Linked DNA regions of Alloyangia pacifica. The protein of the gene in region 1 binds, or shares a complex with, the protein of each later gene. Links are inferred from orthologs where the notes say so. Each region holds a gene or a part of one and is shown in the gene's direction. Other genes may lie near its edges.

Region 1 (5,131 bases):
CCGCGTCGATTTCTTCAACGGAATAGGGGATCTGGAAATCGAGCTCGCCGGCCGAGAAATGCAGCCGCTTGGAATGCTCGTGGCCGAGGAAGATCTTGCCGTTGTAGGCCCGCTCGCCCTCGAAGACCGAGCTCGCGTAATGCAGCGCATGCGTCAGGACGTGAACCTTGGCATCTCGCCATTCCACCATCTGGCCATCCATCCAGATCTTGCCGTCGCGGTCGTCGAAAGCTCCGTCCATGGGTCATCTCCTTCACACAGGCGCTTTGCATTAGTTGCGTTCTTTAGGTCCGCCTCGGACATAATGTTGCGCAAAAACTGCGACTCGCTAACAGTTCGCTCTTGGAATGTCAACAACGCTGACTTAAAGTGCAGAAAACGAACGCAGAGGGTTTCATGGCAGAGGCGTCGGCAAGTCAGGTTCTGGGCGGTGAGTCGCTGCTCTTTCTGACGGATGAGCAGCTGCGGCAGGGGATCGAGGCGATGTTCTTCGCCTATCGCGGGTTCACCGCCGACCCGGACCGCATCCTGCAGGGGCTCAGCTACGGTCGGGCCCACCATCGCGCGATCCATTTCATCCATTGCGCGCCGGGCACCACGGTCAACAACCTGCTCAATATTCTCGGGGTCACCAAGCAATCGCTCAACCGGGTGCTGCGCACGCTGGTCGAGGACGGGCTGGTCGAAAGCCGGGTTGGCCGCGCCGACAAGCGCGAGCGCCATCTTTACCTGACCGAGGCCGGGGACGCGCTGGAAAAGCAGCTCTCAGACGCGCAGCGCGCGCGGATGCGGGCGGCGTACCGGCAGGTCGGACCCGAGGCGGTGGCGGGCTTCAAGCAGGTGCTCGAGGCGATGATGGACCCCGAGATGCAGCGCCAGTACCAGCGGCTCCGGGAGAACCGCGGATGAGCGATCCAGACGCGCATCTGCTGATCGTCGACGACGATGAACGCATCCGGAGCCTACTGCAGAAGTTCCTGATCCGCCACGGCTTTCTTGTCAGCGCGGCGCGCGACGCGGCGCATGCGCGGCGGCTTCTCGCGGGGCTCGATTTCGACCTGATCGTGCTCGACGTGATGATGCCCGGTGAGGACGGCATCAGCCTCACCCGCGCGCTTCGCGAGACCCGCCACACGCCGATCATGCTGCTCACCGCCCGGGGCGAGACCGAGGACCGGATTGCCGGGCTCGAGGCCGGGGCGGACGACTACCTGGCCAAGCCCTTCGAGCCCAAGGAGCTGTTGCTGCGGATCAACGCGATCCTGCGCCGCATGCCCGAGAGCCCCGCCGCCGACGCGATCCAGCCCAAGCTGCTGACCCTCGGCCCGATCCGCTACGACATCGAGCGCGGCGAGATGTGGCACGGCGACGACCTGGTGCGGCTGACCGCGACCGAGAGCCAGCTGATGCGCATCTTCTCGGCCAAGCCCGGCGAGGCGCTGAGCCGCACGCGGCTGGTCGAGGAACTGGGCCGCGACAAGGGTCAGGCGCAGGAGCGCGCGGTCGACGTGCAGATCACCCGCCTGCGCCGTAAAATCGAGAGCGATCCCAAGCAACCGCGCTATCTGCAGACCGTGCGCGGCGCGGGATACATGCTGGCGCCTGATTGACCGCAGCAGGAGGGGGTCCGCCTGCCGGCGTACCTGCCCTTGTCCCTGCAGAGGAATCACGCTCTGCTGCCTCGGACCCACAACCGGAGGAGGGCCACAATGGGCTGCGCGCTGATCACCCATGCCGACTGTCTCGACCACCTGACACCCGACGGCCACCCCGAACAGGTGGCCCGGCTCGACCACGTGCTGCACGCCTTGCAGGGGCTTGATCTGTTGCGCTTAGCTGCGCCGCGCTGCGAGGATCGCGACATCCTGCGGGTGCACCCTCAGGCCTATCTCGACCGGCTGAGCGGGGCGCTGCCCGGCGAAGGGCTGATCCCGCTCGACGAGGACACCTGGCTCTCGCCGCGTTCGCTGGAGGCCGCGCGGCGCGCGGTCGGCGGAGCGGTGCGGGCGGTGGATGCAGTTCTGGCGGGGGAGGTAAAGACCGCCTTCTGCGCCACCCGTCCGCCTGGCCACCACGCCGAGGCCGAGACGCCCATGGGCTTCTGCCTCTTCGGCAATGCGGCGATCGCGGCGAAACACGCGCTCGACCACCACGGGCTGGAGCGCGTCGCCATCGTCGACTTTGACGTGCACCACGGCAACGGCACGCAGGCCCTTCTCTGGGATGAGCCGCGCGCTTTGGTTGTCACCTCGCAGCAATACCCGCTCTGGCCCGGCACCGGCGCGGCCGACGAGACCGGCGGGCACCACAATGTGCTCAACCTCCCCCTGCCGCCGGGCAGCGGAGGCGCGGAGATGCGCGCCGCCTACGCGGCACAGGCCTTCCCGCGGCTCGAGGCCTTCCGTCCCGAGCTCGTCATCATTTCGGCCGGCTTCGACGCCCATGCCGACGACCCGCTGGCCGAGCTCAACTGGCGCGAGGAGGACTTCGAATGGCTCACCCGCGAGCTTTGCCGGATCGCGCAGGGCACCGCGCAGGGGCGGGTGGTCTCGCTTCTCGAAGGTGGTTATGATCTGCGCGCGCTCGCGGACTCGGCCCGGGTGCACGTAGAAGAATTGATCGAGGCAGGCAGATGACTGACACCCCCGTCGCAGAGATGAGCTTTGAACAGGCAATGGCGGAGCTCGAGCAGGTGGTGACCCAGCTCGAACGCGGCGAGGTGCCGCTCGAGGAGTCGATTGCGCTCTACCAGCGCGGCAGCGAGTTGCGGAAGCACTGCGAGACCAAGCTCAAGGCGGCCGAGGAGAAGGTCGCCGCGATCACCCTCGACGCGAACGGCGAGCCCACGGGCACCAAGCCGGTCGAGGGGCTCTGACCCTCCATGTTCGCACAATCCCTGGTCGGTGCGGCGGCGGCAGTCGCCGCCCACCTCGAAAGTGTCCTGGACGAGCACGAGGCACTGCCGGTGGTCGAGGCCATGGGCTATGCCACCCGCGGCGGCAAGGCGCTGCGCGGTTATCTGGTGCTGGAATCCGCCCGGCTGCACGGGGTGCCCGAGGGCCACGCGATCTGGTCCGCCTGCGCCATCGAAGCCGTGCACGCCTATTCGCTGGTGCATGACGATCTGCCTTGCATGGACAATGACGACCTGCGCCGGGGTCTGCCCACGGTGCACCGCAAGTGGGACGAGGCGACGGCGGTCCTCGCCGGGGATGCGCTGCAGGCGCTCGGCTTCGAGCTGGTGAGCCACCCGCGTTGCCATCCCTCGGGCGCGGTGCGCGCCGATCTGGCGCTGTCGCTGGCCCGCGCCGCGGGCGCGCGCGGCATGGTCATGGGGCAGGCGCTCGACATGGCCGCCGAGGCCACCGACGTGCCGCTGGACCTGGCGCAGATCACCGCGCTGCAGGCAGGTAAGACCGGTGCTTTGATCCGCTGGTCTGCAGAGGCCGGCGCGCGGCTGGCCGAGGTCGACCCGGCGCCGCTCACCGCCTACGCGGACCGGCTCGGTCTTGCCTTCCAGATCGCCGACGACATCCTCGACGTCGAAGGCGATGCGGCGATGATGGGCAAGGCCGTGGGCAAGGATGCCGGGCGCGGCAAGGCCACCTTCGTCTCGCTGCTGGGACTCGACGCCGCCAAGCTGCGCGCGCAGCAACTGGTGGACGAGGCCTGCGACGCACTATCTCCCTATGCAGACCGGGCGGAAAACTTGCGGGCCGCAGCCCGCTTCGTTATCTCCCGCAGCAACTGACGCCAGAGGTGCACCCTATGTCCTCCCGCCCCGAGACTCCCATGCTCGACCGTGTGACCACGCCCGCCGATCTCAAGCGGCTCTCGGATGACGAGCTGATCCGGCTTGCCCACGAGTTGCGTTCCGAAACCATTTCGGCTGTCTCCGAAACGGGTGGTCACCTTGGGGCCGGGCTCGGCGTGGTGGAGCTGACGGTGGCATTGCACGCGGTCTTCGACACGCCGCGAGACAAGCTGATCTGGGACGTCTCGCACCAGTGCTACCCGCACAAGATCCTCACCGGCCGCCGCGACCGCATCCGCACGCTGCGCATGAAGGATGGGCTGTCGGGCTTCGCGAAACGCTCCGAGAGCCCCTATGACCCCTTCGGCGCCGGCCACAGCTCGACCTCGATCAGTGCCGCGCTCGGATTTGCCATGGCGCGCGAGCTCGGCGGTTCCTGCGAGACCGGGCTTGGCGATGCCATCGCGGTGATCGGCGACGGCTCGATGTCGGCGGGCATGGCCTTCGAGGCGATGAACAACGCTGGCCACCTCGGCAAGCGGCTGATCGTCATCCTCAACGACAACGAGATGTCCATCGCGCCGCCGACCGGCGCCATGTCGTCCTACCTCAGCCGGCTCTATGCAGAGGCGCCGTTCCACGATCTCAAGGCCGCCGCCAAGGGTGCTGTGAGCCTGCTGCCGCCGCCCTTCCGCGAGGGTGCCAAGCGCGCCAAGGACTTGCTGAAGTCGATGACGGTGGGCGGCACGCTCTTCGAGGAGTTGGGCTTTTCCTATCTCGGCCCGATCGACGGGCACGACCTCGACCAGCTGCTGCCGGTGCTGCGCGCGGTCAAGGCGCGGGCCACCGGACCGATCCTGATCCACGTGCTGACCAAAAAGGGCAAGGGCTATGCCCCGGCCGAGGGCTCGGCCGACCGCGGCCATGCCCGCGCCAAGTTCGACGTGGTCACCGGCGAGCAGAAGAAGGCACCCTCCAATGCGCCAGCCTACACCAAGGTCTTCGCCAGAGCCCTCACGCAGCTCGCCGCCGCGGATCCGCGGATCTGTGCGGTGACCGCCGCCATGCCCGACGGCACGGGGCTCGACCTGATGGCCGAGCGCTTCCCGGACCGCGTTTTCGACGTGGGCATCGCCGAGCAGCACGGGGTGACCTTCTCCGCGGGTCTCGCGGCGGGCGGGATGAAACCCTTCTGCGCCATGTATTCGACCTTCCTGCAGCGGGGCTACGATCAGGTGGTGCACGACGTGGCGATCCAGCGCCTGCCGGTGCGCTTCGCCATCGACCGCGCAGGGCTGGTGGGCGCCGACGGCGCCACCCACGCGGGCGCGTATGACGTCGCCTTCATGGCCAACTTGCCGGGCATGGTGGTCATGG
Region 2 (5,182 bases), 1.4 Mb from region 1 along the record:
GCCGATCCGCTCCGAGATCGACCCGCTGCCCGCCATGGCCGAGGCGGCGGCGCATGGTCCGGTGGCGATCCCGGTGATCGAGGCGCGCGGTGCACCGCTGCGCTTTGCCCGCTGGGAGCCCGAGATGGCACTGGTGCCCGGCGCCTTCGGCGCGATGATCCCGGAGCGCCCCGAGTTCGTGACCCCCGAGATTCTCATCGTTCCGCTGCTGGCCTTCACCCGGGACGGCCATCGGCTGGGCTATGGCGGCGGTTTCTACGACCGCACGCTTGCGGCGCTGCGCGCTGCGCGCCCGACGCTGGCCATCGGGTTTGCCTACGCGGCGCAGGAGGCAGGGCAGGTCCCGCTCGAGCCCACCGACGCGCCGCTCGACATGATCGTGACCCCGACCGAGGTGATCGCGCCGAGCCGAGGCTGAGCGCGCCGAGCGAGACCGGTGCGGGGCGCGGCAGATGCCGGTACGCCCCGGTTTCACGGCTGTGCCGGGAGCGCCGGTGTCAGAGCGCCCGCCAGCCGATGTCGCGCCGGCAGAACCCTTCGGGCCAGTCCACGGCATCCACCAGCGCATAGGCACGCGCCTGCGCCTCGGCGAGTGTGGCGCCGCGGGCGGTGGCGTTCAGCACCCTGCCGCCGTTGGCGACGATCTTGCCGTCCTTCTCGGCGGTGCCGGCGTGGAACATCTGGGTGAAGCTGTCCTCGGGCAGGCCCTCGAGCCCGGAGATCACCGTGCCCTTCTCGTAGGCGCCCGGGTAGCCCTCGGCGGCCATCACCACGGTCATCGCGTGATCGTCGGCCCAGGTCACCTTGGCCTCGGCCAGTCGGCCCTCGGCACAGGCGTGGAGCAGGTCCAGCACCTGGCCGCCAAGGCGCATCATCAGCACCTGGCACTCGGGATCGCCGAAGCGGACGTTGTATTCCACGAGGCGCGGTTGTCCGTTCTCGATCATCAGGCCGACGTAAAGCACGCCCTGGTAGGGCGTGCCGCGGCGCGCCATCTCGGCCATGGTGGGGCGGACGATCTCGTCGAGCGCCTTTTGCGCCACCTCGTCCGAGAGCACCGGGGCGGGGGAATAGGCGCCCATGCCGCCGGTGTTGGGGCCGGTGTCGCCCTCGCCGACGCGCTTGTGGTCCTGCGCGGTGCCGATGGGCAGCACGTCGGTCCCGTCGACCAGCACGAAGTAGGACGCCTCCTCGCCGGTCATGAACTCCTCGATCACCACCTCGGCGCCGGCCCCGCCGAAGGCGCCGCCGAACATGTCGTCGATCGCCTCTTCGGCCTGCGCCACGGTCTCGGCGATGATCACGCCCTTGCCGGCGGCGAGCCCGTCGGCCTTGACCACGATCGGCGCGCCCTGGGCGCGCACGTGCGCCTTGGCGCTTGCGGCGTCGGTGAAGTGGCCGTAGCCGGCGGTGGGCGCGTTGGCGGCGTCGCAGATTTCCTTGGTAAAGCTCTTCGAGGCCTCGAGCCGGGCAGCCTCCTTGGAGGGGCCGAAGACCAGCACGCCTGCCTCGCGCAGCCGGTCGGCAACGCCCGCGGCGAGCGGCGCCTCGGGGCCGACGATGACGAGGTCGATGGCGTTCTCACCGGCGAATTCCGCCACCGCGCCGCCGTCCTCGACGTCGAGCGAGGCGCATTCGGCGATCTGCGCGATCCCGGCATTGCCCGGCGCGACGATCAGCTTGTCGCACTTGGGGTTCTGCATCACGGCCCAGGCCAGGGCATGTTCGCGACCGCCGCCGCCGAGGATGAGGATGTTCATGGGGCCCGCTCTTTCAAGGTGAGGATCGCGGGCTTCCTACCGGCGGCGGGGGGCTCTGGCAAGACGGCAGGACGCGCCCACCTTTCCCTTGGCGCCGCCGGGCGCTAGTCTGGGCAAAGCGCGGGCGGACCAGCCCGGACAGGGCACTTACGGCAAGACGGGCACCATGGACCTTTTCGAAGACGATACCCCCGGAGACGCAGGCGACGGCAACATGCCGGAATTCACCGTCTCGGAGCTGTCAGGCGCGGTGAAACGGGTGATCGAGGGCGAGTTCGGCTTCGTGCGGGTGCGCGGCGAGCTGGGGCGGATTTCGCGGCCGCGCTCGGGGCATCTCTACCTCGACCTCAAGGACGACAAGTCGGTGATCTCGGGCATCGTCTGGCGCGGCGTCGCTTCCAAGCTCGAAATGCAGCCCGAGGAAGGCATGGAGGTGATCGCCACCGGGCGGCTGACCACCTATCCCGGCCAGTCGCGCTACCAGATCATCATCGAGGACATGCGCCCCGCCGGGCTCGGTGCGCTCATGGCGATGCTGGAAAAGCGCAAGGCGATGCTGCAGGCCGAGGGGCTCTTTGATCCCGCCCGCAAGAAGCCGCTGCCGTTCCTGCCCGAGATCATCGGGGTCGTGACCTCGCCCTCGGGGGCGGTGATCCGCGATATCCTGCACCGGCTGCGCGAGCGTTTCCCGCGCAAGGTGCTGATCTGGCCCGTCGCGGTGCAGGGCAAGAGTTCGGCCGCCGAGGTCGCCCGGGCCATCGAGGGGTTCAACGCGCTCAGCCCGGGCGGCGCGCTGCCGCGGCCCGACCTGCTGATCGTCGCCCGGGGCGGCGGCTCGGTGGAGGATCTCTGGGGCTTCAATGAAGAGATCGTGGCGCGGGCGGCCGCGGCCTCGAAAATCCCGCTGATCTCGGCGGTGGGCCATGAGACCGACACCACGCTCATCGACTTCGTCTCGGACCGCCGCGCGCCGACGCCAACCGCCGCCGCCGAGATGGCGGTGCCGGTGCGTATGGAGCTTCTGGCGCGGACCGGGGAGGGACAGCTGCGGCTGACCCGCGCGCTCAGCCACCGGCTCGAGGTGCGCGGCCAGCGGCTGCGCGATCTGGCCCGGGCATTGCCGCGGGCCGAGGCGCTTCTGGACCAGCCGCGCCAGCGGCTCGACCTGCTGTCGGACCGGCTGCCGCAGGCGCTGATCCGCGGGGTCGACCGGCGCCGGCTGGCGCTCTCGCAGCCCGCCGGGGCGCTGCGCCCGGGGCTGCTGAGCCGCATGCTTGCCACCCGCGCCGAGGCGCTGGGGCGCCGCGCCGACCGGCTGTCGATCCGGCCAATCCAGCGCGAGATCGCGCTCGGGGCCGACCGGCTGAGCGCGCTCGGCAAGCGGCTCGATGATGCTGGCACACGCAGGGTCGAGGAGCCCCGGGCCAAGCTCGACGGGCTTGACCGTCTCCTGCAAACGCTGAGCTACAAGGGCACGCTGGCGCGCGGCTACGCGGTGGTGCGCGGCGAGGGTGGGCAGGTGCTGACCACGGCTTCCGCCGCGAAGGAGGCCGCCGGGCTAGAGATCGAATTTGCCGACGGGCGGATGAAGATCGGCGGCGCGGCCTCGGGCAAGCCCAGGAAGGCCAAGGCGCCGGAGCAGGGGAGCCTGTTCTGAGGCGTCGAGACCCGGGGCTCGGCCCCCGCCGCGCCGAGGGATATCTCGGCCCATGAAATGCAACCGGACGGTGCGCGCGATCGGCGAGGCGCCGTCTTCAGACGCCGGTGTCTGGCCCGTAGCAGAGCATCGGCGTGTCGCCCTGCTGCGCCTCGTAGAGCACCGTGTTCTGCGGGTCGTTCTGAAACACCGCCCGCAGTTTGCCGCTCTCGCGGTAGAAACTCCAGCATTGCGGGGCGTTCATATCCTCGTAGACGAAGCAGATCATCTGGGCCTCGGCGTACCAGCGGCCGTCCTTGCACTCGCCGTCCAGGAAGGACCAGCGCACCCGGCGGTCCGGCAGGTATTGCTCGACCCCGTAGGGCGCCCCGCCGCTGCCGAAGTAGAGCGTCTTGCCGGTGACATAGGACTCGAATTCCTCGGCGCTCATCGGCTGGGCGGCGGCGGGCGGGCTGGCAAGCAGGCAGAAGAGGAGGAGCACGAGGCGTGTCATGGGTGCAGCCTGCCAGAGGAGGGTCGGCGGCGAAAGGGAGAAGTGACCACGCGCGCCGGGGGCGTTCAGGAATTGCGGTAGACGGCGCAGATGCAGCCCGATTGTCGAAGCTCTGCGCAGAGATTTGCCGCTGCGCTGCGACCGTCGCGCCCGATCCGTGCCATCCAGTAGCCCCCCCGCGGGCTGGCGCGGCTTTTTTGCCAGACCAGCTCGGGCTGTTCGCCGCCGATCGGGCCGGAACAGGCCTTGGCGCGGCGGCGGAATTGCGCCAGCGCCCGGTCCTGGGTGGTGCCGAAGGCGATCTGCACGCCCCAGGGATGCAGTGGGGGGCGGGCCTCGGGATATTTGGTCAGCTTGCGCTCGCGCGCCAGCTCGTGGCAGGCCTGCTGGAAGGGCTTTTCGCCCTGCAGCCGGAAGTCATGGGTCTCGGGCGGGGTGTCGCGCCAGGTCTCGGCGGCGAGCCCGGTGATGATCGCCACGTAGTTGATCGTCTCGCGCGCCAGCCCGCCGCGCCGCGACATCAGCCCGTCGGCCCGTGCCTCGCCGCCGTTGTATGCCACCGCCGCCAGTCCCTGGTTGCCGTACCGACGGGTCAGCTCGCCGAGGTATTGCGCCGAATATTCCAGCGCCTCTGCAGGGTTGTAGGGATCCTTGAGGCCGCGCAGCTTCGCGGTCGACGGGATGAACTGGGCGATGCCCTGGGCGTTGGCGGGGCTGAGGGCGTTGGGGTTGAACCGGCTTTCTTGCCAGATGAGCCGGGCGAAGAAGCCGGGGTCGAGCCCGTTGCGCAGCGCGAGCTCCTCGAGCGCCTCGCAGGTGTCATGCACGAAATAAGAGGGCCGGATGCAATGCACAGACCCGAAGGCGCCGGGCGAGCAGAGCGTTCCCGGCTCCCGGGCGCCGTCGGACGGGGCGGGAGGCTCGGCCCGCAGCAGCGGCGCGGCAAGCAGGAGGACGAGGAAAAACACGGCCCGCAACATGCACCCATGAAGGCGCCGCGGGGCGGAAAGGTCAACTCACACTTTTATCTGCGCGCGGCACGTATTAGGTGAAAGCAAAGGCATTGAGAGGTCCAGCCATGTCCTTCTTCGGCAAGCTCAAGAGCAAGCTCTTCAAATCCTCCTCGAAGCTCGAGGAAGGGCTGGACGCGATCGTCCAGGAGGGGGGCACGCAAGACGCTCCCGAAATGGCGCCCGAAACCCCCGAGGTGCCGCAGACGCCGACCCCCGAGACGCCGACCCCCGGGACTCCGGCCCCCGAGACCCCCGGCCC

The links. Proteins that work in one complex are often made in the same cells at the same time.
Region 2: the proteins of CEW88_RS11365 (region 1) and xseA are in contact, whole or in part, in a cryo-EM structure (PDB 8TXR), measured with the Escherichia coli proteins. The link is inferred for Alloyangia pacifica from one-to-one orthologs.

What each region holds. Positions count from the first base shown.
Region 1 is NZ_CP022189.1:2,355,450-2,360,580, reverse strand. What follows is about bases 1,323-4,253. They hold CEW88_RS11365 (exodeoxyribonuclease VII small subunit), read left to right. Parts: upstream 1,323-2,632; coding sequence 2,633-2,875; downstream 2,876-4,253. Other genes in these bases: dxs (1-deoxy-D-xylulose-5-phosphate synthase), read left to right, coding at 3,769-4,253; CEW88_RS11360 (polyprenyl synthetase family protein), read left to right, coding at 2,882-3,751; CEW88_RS11370 (histone deacetylase family protein), read left to right, coding at 1,710-2,636; CEW88_RS11375 (response regulator), read left to right, coding at 1,323-1,610. Also shown: CEW88_RS11385 (branched-chain amino acid aminotransferase), read right to left, coding at 1-241; CEW88_RS11380 (MarR family winged helix-turn-helix transcriptional regulator), read left to right, coding at 397-909; more of CEW88_RS11375, read left to right, coding at 906-1,322; more of dxs, read left to right, coding at 4,254-5,131. UniProt on the Escherichia coli protein: Bidirectionally degrades single-stranded DNA into large acid-insoluble oligonucleotides, which are then degraded further into small acid-soluble oligonucleotides.
Region 2 is NZ_CP022189.1:973,335-978,516, forward strand. The notes cover bases 1,190-4,171. They hold xseA (exodeoxyribonuclease VII large subunit), read left to right. Parts: upstream 1,190-1,926; coding sequence 1,927-3,417; downstream 3,418-4,171. Other genes in these bases: purD (phosphoribosylamine--glycine ligase), read right to left, coding at 1,190-1,760; CEW88_RS04705 (hypothetical protein), read right to left, coding at 3,515-3,910; CEW88_RS04710 (lytic transglycosylase domain-containing protein), read right to left, coding at 3,976-4,171. Also shown: CEW88_RS04690 (5-formyltetrahydrofolate cyclo-ligase), read left to right, coding at 1-418; more of purD, read right to left, coding at 498-1,189; more of CEW88_RS04710, read right to left, coding at 4,172-4,878; signal recognition particle-docking protein FtsY, read left to right, coding at 4,989-5,182. UniProt on the Escherichia coli protein: Bidirectionally degrades single-stranded DNA into large acid-insoluble oligonucleotides, which are then degraded further into small acid-soluble oligonucleotides.